Regions from separate parts of the Bacillus sp. BC08 genome, predicted to be linked through region 4. Evidence: riboswitches for the same ligand, from Rfam matches in the RefSeq annotation. Region 4 holds a riboswitch; each other region holds the start of a gene.

Region 1 (3,113 bases), on a different contig from region 4:
TAAGAAAGTTATTTATATTTCAATGGGAACACTGCTTGAAGGACTCGAACCTTTTTTTAATACTTGCATTGATACTTTCTCAGATTTTGATGGAATAGTTATAATGGCAATTGGTGATAGAAATGATCGTTCTAAAATTAAGAAAGCGCCAGACAATTTTATAATTGCTTCATACGTACCCCAATCAGAAATATTAAATGAAGCAGATGTTTTTATTACACATGGCGGTATGAATAGTGTGCACGATGCTATTTATTTTAATGTCCCATTTGTCATAATTCCACATGATAAAGACCAACCAATGATAGCACAAAGATTAACTGAGCTGGAAGCAGCACATAGATTATTGAAAGAGCATGTTAATGTGCAAACTCTAAATGAAGCGGTAATAGATGCTCTTTCAAATGAAAAGTATAAACATGGTATACGAAAACTGAATGATAGTTTTTTAGAATGTGGTGGTTCAAAAGAAGCAATCAAAGTTATTACATCTCTTTTAAATAAATAGTTTGGACAATATAAAAGCATAGAGGCTTAACCTTTATGCTTTTATATTATTATCCTGCAAACTGCACAGCAGTATTTGCATGTATAAAAGCAGTATCAAAAACAGGTACAGTAAGGTCGTTTTGAGAAATAAGCAAAGGAATTTCAGTACATCCTAGCAATATACCTTCTGCACCATTTTGAATTAATGATTTTGTAATTTGTAATAGTTTTTCTTTTGATGATTCTGAAATAATCCCTTTACTTAATTCATTTAAAATAACATAATGAATAAAATCTCTCTCCTCTTTAATAGGGGTGATTGTCTCAATGTTATAGTTCGCTAGACGTGATTTGTAGAAGTCTTGTTCCATCGTTTGCCTCGTTCCTAATAGTCCAATACGTTTTATATTGTGTTCTACTATTTCTTTAGCACTTACATCACCGATGTGAAGGAATGGTATTGATATTTCCCGTTCTACTTCTTCAGCAAATAAATGGACCGTATTGGAACACATTAATAAACATTCAGCCCCGGACTTTTCAACTTTTTTTGCAACTGTTACTAATTCGTTTTTCACTTCTTCATATTGATGATTTTGTAATAAAGTAGTTACCTCACCAAAATCCATGCTATATAAAACAAGCTTTGCATTTTGATCGTATTGAGAGAGTGTAAGTGTATTAATATGTTTATAGTATAACGATGTAGATTCCCAACTTAGTCCACCAATTAAACCAATTACTTTCATCATACATTCCTCCCGAAACAATTGTGAGTTCATTATTTCATAATTCCGATAAGAATACAATGATTTAAATGTATCATTTAACAAAAAATAAAAATAATCAGAAAAGTATTGAAATTTATTCTTCTTAGTGCCATAATACGAATTACAAATTAATACTTATCCAGAGAGGTGGAGGGAACGGCCCTATGAAACCTCAGCAACCCCTAAGTACATTTATAGGAAGGTGCTAATTCCGCAGAGGACACGATGTGTTTTTTGGAAGATAAGGGGATTCTTGAACGTGAAAGAAAATGACCTCTTATATAAGAGGTCATTTTTTGTTGTATAGAAAGGGAGTGTCGATGCATAATTCATTTTTAAAATAAATATAGAGTAATTAAAGTTGACTAATATGAGAGGGGAATTGTAATGAACAAATTATCAACGAAGTTAGTAGTGGCAATCGGAATTGGAGCAGCATTATACGGGATATTAGGACTTTGGGGATTTTCAATTGCACCAAATACATTTATTAAACCTGCATTAGCTATTTTAACTGTTTTTGGAGCGTTATTTGGCCCTGTGGCAGGACTATTAATAGGACTTATCGGTCATACTGTAACGGATACAATCGCTGGTTGGGGTATTTGGTGGGGATGGGTTATTAGTTCAGGTATTATCGGATTTGCAATGGGACTCATTCAAAAAAGAGCTGGCTTTAGTGTGAAAAACGGGACGTATAATAAGGGGAATATTTCTTATTTAGCTATTGCGGGGTTACTTGGTATTGTCATTGCTATTACATTTGCTGGTGCATTCGATATTATTGTGATGGGAGAACCGTTTGACAAAATTGTTATACAAGTATTAGGAGCAACAATTGCGGATGTTATTGTATTTTTAGTACTTGGGTTACCAATTACAATAGGTCTAGCTAAGTCTAATAAGAAACATACACATTTAAAAATTGAAAAGTAGGGATGTTAACATGCAACCAGTTATTTCTTTTGAACAATTTAGCTTTCAATATGAGCATGCGGCGCAGTCTACTGTAAAAGACATTACTTTTCATATATATCCTGGGGAAAAAGTATTAATTGCTGGACGTAGTGGTTCAGGGAAGTCAACGTTAGCTCATTGTATCAATGGGCTAATCCCGTTTTCTTATGGGGGGAGTAGCACTGGAAATATTTTAATTGCCGGAAAAGACCCAAGGAAAGGGAGTATTTTTGAACAGAGTAAACAGGTAGGAACAATTTTGCAAGATCAAGATGCTCAATTTATTGGTCTTACAGTAGAAGAAGATGTAGCATTTTATTTAGAAAATGAATGTGTAAATCAAAACACTATGAAAAAAATTGTTTCAGACTCATTAAAAAAGGTAAAGCTGCATTCTTTTCATAAACAAAGTCCACATGAATTATCAGGAGGTCAAAAACAAACTGTTTCTCTAGCAGGTTTGTTAACAACGAATGCCGATATATTATTATTTGATGAACCTTTAGCGAATTTAGATCCAGTAAGTAGCTTACATACAATAGAACTTATTAAAGATATACATAGACAATATAATAAAACAATTGTAATTATTGAACATCGTATAGAAGAAATGTTAAATCTGGATTTAGATAAAATCATTTTAATGGATGAAGGGGAAATTGTTACGATAGGCACTCCAGAAGAGATTTTAACGTCAAATATATTACCATCTATCGGCTTAAGAGAACCTATGTACATAGAAGGATTAAAGAGATTACCTTTTGATAGTAATAATGCTGGAATATATCCATTTGAAAATCTTCAAAGAGACAGTGTAAGTAGCGCAATAAATGAGTGGATGGAGAAGCAAGTTTTTTGTAAAAGCACTCCTACCAACAAAGAATTATTAAAAGTAGA
Region 2 (3,113 bases), on a different contig from region 4:
AAGGGTGAGGCCATTTAACGGTAATGAATTCACTTGAAAAGTCTGTTTCATTACAGTAAATTTGCTCTTTTGGAATGATTCCATGTAAGAGTGGATAGACGAAGAAATCCATTCCACCTGATATAACGTAAAAAGAAATGTCATTTTCATTTACAAATTGTATAAATTCATGAAAACCATTACGTATTTCAGCAGTTTCTATTAAAAATTGAATCATATTATCGTGTAGACTAGTAGGTATTAATTGAAATAATTGAGAAACACCTTCTTGAATAGACAGCTCTTGTGATAAAATTCTATTCTTTACTTCTTCGGCTTCTGGTGGTGCAAATTTTTCCATAATGGACATAATGTTATCATTATTTGTAATCGTGCCATCGAAATCACAAAATACTTGAATACTCATAATTTCACCCCATGAGAAGGATTTCCCCATATTTGTAGTGCACTATGCAAATTTATGTCATCTACTTCATGGAGTGGTGTATTTTGCAAAGTAGCATCAATTGCAGTACGGAAAGCTTTCCCGCCGCCTTGCGCCCCATTCGGATGTCCATGTATCCCGCCGCCAGCATTAATAACAACATCTTTACCGAAATCTCGCACAATAAAGGGAACGAAACCAGGGTGAATACCAGCAGACGGAACAGAAAAACTCTTCTTGAAAAATGGATCGTCTTCAGTTAAATATTTTGAGATAGCAAGAGCTTCCTCTTTTTCTAGTGCAACACTTCCGTATGGAGATGGGAATAATGAAAAGTCAGCTCCAGCATAACGTAATAGCTTTCCGAGTAATAATGAAGATGAAACTCCATATAACTTGGATGCTGAGTAAGCGCCACTTACAGCAGGGTGTGCCATAATGGGAACTGGGATTTCATCATCTTCTGCTAGTGATTGTAGTACATCTAGTCCGTAAGCAAATACGTTAAATAATAGAATATCAGCGCCAGCTTGCACTGCACGCTTCGCATTTTCTTTTAAATCAAAAGTTCGTCCTGTTAAATTTACGGCATATAACGTTTTATGCCCGTATGTTTCATATACGGATTGTAAAACTTCTTTTCCAGATGCGATGCGTTTCGTAAGTGGTGTTAATGTATTCTCAAATAATATCTCATCATCTTTTACTATATCTACACCACCACTTGCTTGATCGCGTAATTGCGTTTTTAAATACCCAATATTTCGTCCAATCATCCCTTTAAAAATACTCATTAAAAGAGGACGCTCATGCACTTGTAAAAGGTTTCGAATACCATCTATGCCGAACTTTGGGCCAGAAAAATGTTTTTTTAACTCGTCTGAAAAAGTTAAGTCAATTAATTTCACTTCGCCATCAAGTGATAGCTTTCCGAATGTAGTTGTTAAAATTGCTGGTAAATCTGGACTGAAATTTAATAATGGATATTCGATTTTAATAATCCCGCGTTTTACTTTTTTACGTAAATACGAATTGATATGTTCTTGATCAGCTAATTCCTCAACATGAATGACGTTGCCTTTATGCTGTTTTAATTGTTCTTGCAATAAGTGTGGCAAATGTGTCCAAGAGCCAATTGTTAAACCGAGTGCAATTTGCTCAGCTTTTTTTTCTAAGTTATGTGAATCATCATGGATTAAATATGTCGCTATAATTCCGCTCATTGTTATACCCTCCTAGTTAAATAAAAAAACCTCTCAGCTAAGGAGAGGTTTTTTTACAACCAGCTCCTTATCTGTCAGCGTAATGCTGCGAGAATTAGCACCGTGTCTACAATTGTAGATCGGTTGCCGGGTTTCGTCGGGCTCGTCCCTCCACCTGCTCTTGATAAGAAGTATTTAGAAATGTTTAAATTTTTAAGATAACTGAATTTTGTCAGATATTTTTCATGTTGTCAATTACTTTTTGAAAAAATTTAATTTATCAATTCGCTTAATGGCTTCTCGTAATCTATCTTCTGTATGCAAGAGACCCACGCGGACATAGCCTTCCCCATGTTCACCAAATCCAACACCAGGAGCAACTGCAACGTGTGCTTTTTCTAGTAAAATATCAGAAAATTGCTCAGATGTATAACCTTCTGGTACTGGAAGCCATGCAAAGAATGAGCCGGTTGGAATGTCTACATTCCAACCAATTGAGTGACAAGCTGAAATAAGAGCGTTCCTTCGAGATTCGTAACTATTTACAAGGTCTATTACGCAAGACTGTGAACTTAATAGTGCTTCGCGGGCAGCATCTTGAACTGCACCAAAAATACTAACGTACATATGATCTTGTAATAAGTTAATGGTTTCAATGACACTTTCATTTCCTACTGCAAAAGCGATACGCCACCCAGCCATATTGAAAGTTTTCGATAGAGTATAAATTTCAATTCCTGTATCTTTGGCACCGTCTGCTTGCAAGAAACTAACAGGTTTTTGACCATCAAATCCAATGGCACCGTAAGCAAAATCATGAACAACTAATATGTTATGTTCATTAGCAAAATGAATGGTTTCTTCAAAGAACTCTTTTGATGCAGTAGCACCAGTAGGATTATTTGGATAGTTTAAAAACATTAATTTTGCTTGTTTCGCAATAGAGTCATCAATTTTCGTATAATCTGGTAAAAAATTATTTTCTGCCAGTAGCGGCATTGTTTCAAATTGTGCTTTTGCTAAAGCAACTCCTGATAAATAATCTGGATAGCCTGGATCTGGAACGAGAATAGTATCACCAGGGTTTGTAAAACAAACTGGTAATTCTACTAATCCAGCCTTTCCGCCAAACAAAATAGCAACTTCTGTTTTGGGATTTACTACTACATCATATTCACGTTGATAGAATGTTGCCACGGCTTCTTTTAAACTTTCATGTCCGCGAAATGGCGGATATTTATGATGAATGGTTTTTTCAGCAGCATCTTGTAAAGCTTTTACGATATGCTGCGGTGTTGGTTGATCTGGATTACCTTGACCTAGATTAATAACATCGTGACCAGCTGCTACGACTTTGTTAACTTTTGCAACAAGTGAAGCGAAAAATTGTGTTGGCAATGATGTTACTATCTCAGAAGGTTGAAATAATTTCATACTTTCCACCTCTTTTGAAAGTTGTTACAATTCTAGTGACAAATGATATAATC
Region 3 (3,113 bases), on a different contig from region 4:
ACACTTAGCAAATGTACTATGGGGAGCTGACATTGACGTTTATACAGAATATTTACGGTAAGGAATGATAGAAGTGATTGACTGGACAGGAGCCGAAGCAACAGCCTTAATAGAGAACGAAGAAAAAACAGTGTTATATGTATATACTCCAATGTGTGGAACATGCCAATTAGCAAAAAAGATGTTAACTGTCGTTGAGATGACAATTGAAGATTTGAAAATTGGAATGTTAGATTTAAATTATGCTCCGCATTTAGCGAAAGAGTATGGAATCGAAAGTGTGCCGTGTTTACTTGTTTTTGAAAATGGGACACTTATGAAGAAGATATATGCATTTCATTCGGTTGAATATTTATATACGGAATTAAAGTAGGCGGCAAAGTTTTTGCCGCCTCGACATATTTCTTGGGAAATATGTCGAGATGCAGGGTGGTTACAGTATTTGTCGAGCGAAAGTAACAGGATTGCTCTTTAGTAAGAGGGAATGGTATGTGTAATAGAAAGTGATATGAAGGATGTGATTCAAGGTGAAATTATATTCTTTGCTGCAATCATTTGTAAATTACGCTAATGGTCAATATCATTTAGAGCCGCTTTTAAGACAAGGAGAAAAAACTGTTAATTTCCGCTTTGGAGATGAAAGTTGTTCGTTACAAATTTCAAGAGATTATATAGAACTGCTACATGAGGAAATAGGGACGGAGCAAATTGTTTGTGTAGATGAAGAAGATGTAAAACAATTGGTAAACGGCAATGTACGATTGCAAATGTTAATGAACGATGGACGTGTACAATATTCGGGAACATATCGAACGATGCTATTAGTCGAATCGATGTTTCACATATGTAAACCGATGTCAGTAGGGGCTTGAAATTCTGAAGGTTCATTTTTTACGAAAATTTCTGTTGACATGGTGTGTGGATATTGATACAATTCAATTCATAAAATATAGACAATTTCATAAATTACAAATCAGACGAAAATGTAATCTGATTTCTCTTATCAAGAGAGGTGGAGGGACTGTGCCCTGTGAAGCCCGGCAACCGTCAACTTATGTTGAAATGGTGCCAATTCCTGCAAAGCAAATGCTTTGAGAGATGAGAGAGAGGGATAATGCTGTTATATACGCACATAAACCTTTCTGCTTCTCTAAAGCAGAAAGGTTTTTTTATTGTTTGAATGTGGAGGACATTCAAATAATAAAAGTAGTGATACCGGTGGACTACACGCATCAAAAATAAAAAATTGCGGAGTCGACCCAAATAAAAAAAGGGGTGATACACCATGATTCTATTAGAGAATGTAAAGAAAATATATAAAGCAAAAAGCGGTGATGTCACTGCTGTAGATAATGCCAATTTAAAAATAGACAAAGGTGAAATCTTTGGTGTTATCGGATATAGTGGCGCTGGGAAAAGTTCTTTAATCAGATTATTCAATCAGTTAGAGAAACCAACTTCTGGCCAAATTACAATTGCAAATCGCGTGATTTCAGCGATTACAGGAAGTGAACTTCGTAAAGCAAGGCAAGAAATCGGAATGATTTTTCAGCATTTCAACTTACTTTGGTCACGAACTGTACGCGAAAATATCGAGTTCCCGCTTGAAATTGCAGGTGTTGATAAGGCGAAGAGAAGAAGACGCGTGGATGAGTTAATTCATCTTGTTGGATTAGAAGGAAGAGGAGATGCGTATCCATCTCAGCTGAGCGGAGGACAAAAGCAACGTGTTGGTATTGCAAGAGCGTTAGCTAACAATCCGCAAGTGCTTTTATGTGATGAAGCGACGTCAGCTCTTGATCCAGAAACCACAGATCAAATTTTAGATTTATTATTAGATATTAATAAGCGTCTCGGTTTAACAATTGTACTTATTACACATGAGATGCACGTGATTCGAAAGATTTGTAATCGAGTGGCGGTAATGGAGAAAGGGAAGATTGTAGAAACGGGTCCAGTACTTGATGTATTCCGTAATCCACAGCAAGATATTACAAAACGATTTGTAAAGCAATTAACAGATTCTGAAGATACAAATGAAACGATTGAAAGTTTAATTGAAAAATATCCAGATGGTAAAGTAGTTCGTTTGCAGTTTATCGGTGAAGCTGTAGAAAGACCAGTACTTCAAAGATTAATGCAACGTAGTGATATAGAAGTTAGCATTTTGCAAGGAAATATCGCACAAACGAATGACGGTTCTTACGGTAGTTTAGTTGTTCATTTAAATGGTGAGGAAACAGCGATTCAGCAAGCAATAGAGGGAATACATCAAGATCAAGTAGAGCTGGAGGTGATTGCACATGGATAAGTTACTGGCAAATGTTGATTGGAATCAAATGTTAGAAGCAACTGGTGAAACGTTATATATGACGGCAATCGCAGCTCTTGCCACATTTGTTTTAGGACTCATTTTAGGATTGTTACTTTTTATGACAGCGAAAGATAATTTATGGGAAAACAAGACGGTTAACACAGCGATTGGAGCGTTCGTAAACATTTTCCGTTCGATACCGTTTATTATTTTAATCATTTTATTAATCCCATTCACAAAGATTTTGCTTGGAACAATTCTTGGAGCAAGTGCAGCATTGCCGGCTTTAATTATTGGAGCGGCACCGTTTTACGCGAGAATGGTTGAAATCGCACTTCGCGAAATTGATAAAGGTGTAATTGAAGCTTCAAAAGCAATGGGAGCAAAAACAAGCACAATTATTTTGAAAGTATTAATTCCAGAATCGTTACCAGCATTAGTATCTGGCATTACAGTTACGACAATTGCTTTAGTAGGCTATACAGCAATGGCGGGAGTTGTTGGTGCTGGTGGCCTTGGAACACTTGCATATTTAGAAGGATTCCAACGAGGAAATAACGATGTAACAATCGTTGCTACAATTTGTGTATTACTGGTTGTATTTTTCATTCAGTGGATTGGTGATCGTGTAACGGTTCGAATAGATAAACGATAATAAAAAACGGGAGGATGTTTCAAATGAAAAAATTATTACTTACAGCACTTATTTCAACTTCAATTTTTGGGTTAGCTGCTTGTGGCGGGAAAGATAAAGATGAAAAGAAATTAGTTGTGGGGGCTTCTAACGTACCGCACGCTG
Region 4 (3,113 bases):
TACCATATATTACTATTTAGTGATTAGAACTAGCTAAACCCTATTAATATCGGGATAAACATGTAAATAGAAACAAAACAACGAGAAAATTTGACTTATTAGTCATATTTTTTAGTATTCATTTTAAGGATTTCCTGTATAATACAATTTGAAAGAAAATCTATGGTTTGACAAGAAACACTCTTTTCGGTTTTGCTCACTGAAGGGAGTGTTTTTTTGTAGCCAAAAACTCCTCTGTACTCATTACATTTGCATATACTCCATTTAAACTAGCCAAAATTGTGTTATGAATATAAACGGCTGGTATCGTAGCATTCTTAAAAGAAAGATCTTTTGTCGCACAAGCATCATGTATAACGGTACATGGAAAGCCGAAATCAAAAGCAGCCCTTACGGTAGCATCAATACACATATGAGTCATCATCCCGCATATGACGACATGCTCAATAGCTAAACGTTGTAATTGTTCTAGAAGATCAGTGTCCCGAAAACTATTTGGATAATGTTTGAGTATAACGGTTTCTTCTCTAAGTGGGCGTACGCTTTCATGAATATGTACACCTTCTGTATTGGGTAGGAAAAAAGTAGCGTCATCTTTAATTGCTACATGTTGGATATGAAAAATAGGTTCATTTTTCGTTCTAAAGAATTGTAGTAGCTGACTAGCATATTCGCTTGCTTCTACTGGATTACGCAATTCCATTTTTCCATGTGGAAAATAATCATTTTGAATATCAACGAGTAAAAGAGCTGTTTTCATATATTTATCTTCCTCCGATTTCATATTCAAATAATGGTATTCAATTTATCCGACATTAACGGGCAGTAAAACTCCCACCTCAAAATTCGGCTGGAGCAAAGAAGTTAGGTGGGAGATCAACTGTCCGTAAATGTCCGATTGGTTCAACTAATAATCAGTGGGGGATGAACAAAACCCCCACTGATTATAGTTTCACTTTATAGAGGGGATTCTCCTTTTAAAAAATATGAGGGAGGAGAATTTAACATAACTTTAAAAATCACTATTGTATTGTGAATTTTTTTATTTGAAAATTTTAATAGAGAAATAATTAATATTTTTCTAAAAAATTTATTGACTCTTATTATTCTGAGTTCTATAATGAGAATTAATTAAACGACAATTAAATCGATACATTCTTATCCAGAGAGGTGGAGGGACTGGCCCTACGATACCTCAGCAACGGGTTTTTTAATACCGTGCTAACTCCAGCAAGCCTATGAAAGGCTTGGAAGATGAGAAGATGTGAACGAGTACATATAAGTGCTCTCCTTCTTATCTTTATGGTTGATAAGAAGGAGAGCACTTTTTATTTTACCTCGAAAGCTCTACTTCAAGTTTTTACAGCATATAGGAGGGGGAAAAATGATTTCTTTTAACAACGTAAGTAAAGTATATGAATCAGGTGGGCAATCTGTTCATGCGGTGGAGGACGTAACATTATCAGTTGAGAAGGGCGAAATTTTTGGCATTATCGGTTTTAGTGGCGCTGGAAAGAGTACGTTATTACGCCTAGTAAATATGTTAGAGAGACCGACAGCAGGAACGATTTCAATAGATGATAAAGATATTACATTATTATCGACGAAAGAATTACGGAAGCTAAGACAAAGAATCGGGATGATTTTTCAAAGTTTTAATTTATTTAATTCAAGAACAGTGTTTGGAAATATTGCTTATCCATTAAAATTAGCGAAAGTACCAAAGGATGAGATAAAAGAAAGAGTAAATGAACTGTTGAAGTTTGTAGGGTTAGAAGATAAAGCAAACTATTATCCAGAGCAACTATCAGGCGGACAAAAGCAGCGGGTTGGTATTGCAAGAGCACTTGCAACATCACCGGATATCCTTATATGTGATGAGGCAACATCAGCTTTAGATCCAGAAACAACGACAGAGATATTAAACTTATTAAAGAAAGTAAATCGAGAATACAATGTAACAATTCTACTCATTACACATGAAATGCATGTTGTGAAGGAAATTTGTCACCGTGTAGCTGTAATGGAGAAGGGAAAAGTTATTGAAGAAGGAAAACTGTTTGACGTTTTCACACAACCGAAAACAAAGACGACTCAAAACTTTGTACGCTCTATTATTAATGATCATTTACCGGAAAGTGTTCTAGGTAAAATTCAAAATGGTGGACAGATTTATCGCTTAACATTTACGGGTGAAGAGACAGGGCAGCCAGTACTATCATATATCGCGAAAAATTATAACGTCGATGTAAACGTACTGTATGGAAATATTATTGAACTCCAAAATGTGCTATTTGGAAATCTTCTTGTAGAATTGCAAGGTGAACAGAAGGAAATTCAAAAAGCATTACAACATCTACGACTGCAAGTGCAGCTGAAGGAGGTAGAAGCTCATGCGAGTTGATTGGAGTATATTTTGGCCCCGCATAGTAGATGCGACGGGGGATACCCTCTTAATGGTAATTGTAACCCTTATATTCGCCATAATTCTTGGTATACCTCTAGGTTTACTATTATATGTAACGAGAAAAGGAAACTTTTTAGAAAACAAATGGGTCTTTTCTATTCTTAATATCATTATTAACACAATTCGTCCGGTTCCATTTATTATCTTCTTAGTAGCTTTAAGCCCACTAACAAGAAGTGTTATCGGAACGACGATTGGAACAGCAGCAGCAATCTTTCCGATGACGTTAGTTGCATCAATCGGTATTGCTAGAATGGTTGAAACAAATCTTGTTTCAGTTCCAAAGGGAGTCATTGAAGCAGCACAAGCAATGGGGGCTTCACCAATTAGAATTGTTTTTGAAATTCTTGTACCAGAAGCGTTAGCACCATTGATCTTAGGGGTTACATTTATGACAGTTGGTTTAATTGAATTTTCTGCAGTTGCTGGGCTTGTCGGTGGTGGCGGTCTTGGTGACTTAGCAATGACATATGGTTATCAACGTTTTGATACATCAGTTATGTTCGTAACGGTCGTTTTACTTATTATTCTCGTACAGGTAGCTCAGAACTTAGGAAACTACTTTGCGAAAGTCTTTTTACGCAGATCATAAAAAGGAAGAGGGGAAAAGAAAATGAAGAAAATTTTAGCATTTGCATTATCAGCA

What was found. A riboswitch is a leader RNA that binds a small molecule or an ion and turns the genes downstream of it on or off. The one in region 4 is predicted to bind S-adenosylmethionine.
Region 1: it holds a riboswitch for S-adenosylmethionine, as region 4 does, so the genes downstream of both, ACXVYO_RS13215 (ECF-type riboflavin transporter substrate-binding protein) here and ACXVYO_RS10505 (methionine ABC transporter ATP-binding protein) in region 4, are expected to answer to the same signal.
Region 2: it holds a riboswitch for S-adenosylmethionine, as region 4 does, so the genes downstream of both, mtnW (2,3-diketo-5-methylthiopentyl-1-phosphate enolase) here and ACXVYO_RS10505 (methionine ABC transporter ATP-binding protein) in region 4, are expected to answer to the same signal.
Region 3: it holds a riboswitch for S-adenosylmethionine, as region 4 does, so the genes downstream of both, ACXVYO_RS03075 (methionine ABC transporter ATP-binding protein) here and ACXVYO_RS10505 (methionine ABC transporter ATP-binding protein) in region 4, are expected to answer to the same signal.

Annotation. Positions count from the first base shown of each region.
Region 1 covers NZ_JBTGPA010000031.1:491,407-494,519, reverse strand. Annotated here, with positions in the region: gene ACXVYO_RS13225 (macrolide family glycosyltransferase) at 1-508, shown strand, start outside; gene ACXVYO_RS13220 (aspartate/glutamate racemase family protein) at 558-1,241, opposite strand; SAM riboswitch class I at 1,392-1,507, shown strand; gene ACXVYO_RS13215 (ECF-type riboflavin transporter substrate-binding protein) at 1,647-2,195, shown strand; gene ACXVYO_RS13210 (ABC transporter ATP-binding protein) at 2,206-3,113, shown strand, end outside.
Region 2 covers NZ_JBTGPA010000035.1:763,504-766,616, forward strand. Annotated here, with positions in the region: gene ACXVYO_RS22185 (2-hydroxy-3-keto-5-methylthiopentenyl-1-phosphate phosphatase) at 1-406, opposite strand, end outside; gene mtnW (2,3-diketo-5-methylthiopentyl-1-phosphate enolase) at 403-1,647, opposite strand; SAM riboswitch class I at 1,712-1,817, opposite strand; gene ACXVYO_RS22195 (aminotransferase class I/II-fold pyridoxal phosphate-dependent enzyme) at 1,882-3,060, opposite strand; gene ACXVYO_RS22200 (carbon-nitrogen family hydrolase) at 3,075-3,113, shown strand, end outside.
Region 3 covers NZ_JBTGPA010000018.1:170,671-173,783, forward strand. Annotated here, with positions in the region: gene ACXVYO_RS03060 (toprim domain-containing protein) at 1-61, shown strand, start outside; gene ACXVYO_RS03065 (thioredoxin family protein) at 65-373, shown strand; gene ACXVYO_RS03070 (hypothetical protein) at 528-872, shown strand; SAM riboswitch class I at 998-1,105, shown strand; gene ACXVYO_RS03075 (methionine ABC transporter ATP-binding protein) at 1,286-2,311, shown strand; gene ACXVYO_RS03080 (methionine ABC transporter permease) at 2,304-2,969, shown strand; gene metQ (methionine ABC transporter substrate-binding lipoprotein MetQ) at 2,993-3,113, shown strand, end outside.
Region 4 covers NZ_JBTGPA010000030.1:177,726-180,838, reverse strand. Annotated here, with positions in the region: gene ACXVYO_RS10510 (cysteine hydrolase family protein) at 197-760, opposite strand; SAM riboswitch class I at 1,156-1,261, shown strand; gene ACXVYO_RS10505 (methionine ABC transporter ATP-binding protein) at 1,385-2,404, shown strand; gene ACXVYO_RS10500 (methionine ABC transporter permease) at 2,394-3,059, shown strand; gene ACXVYO_RS10495 (MetQ/NlpA family ABC transporter substrate-binding protein) at 3,081-3,113, shown strand, end outside.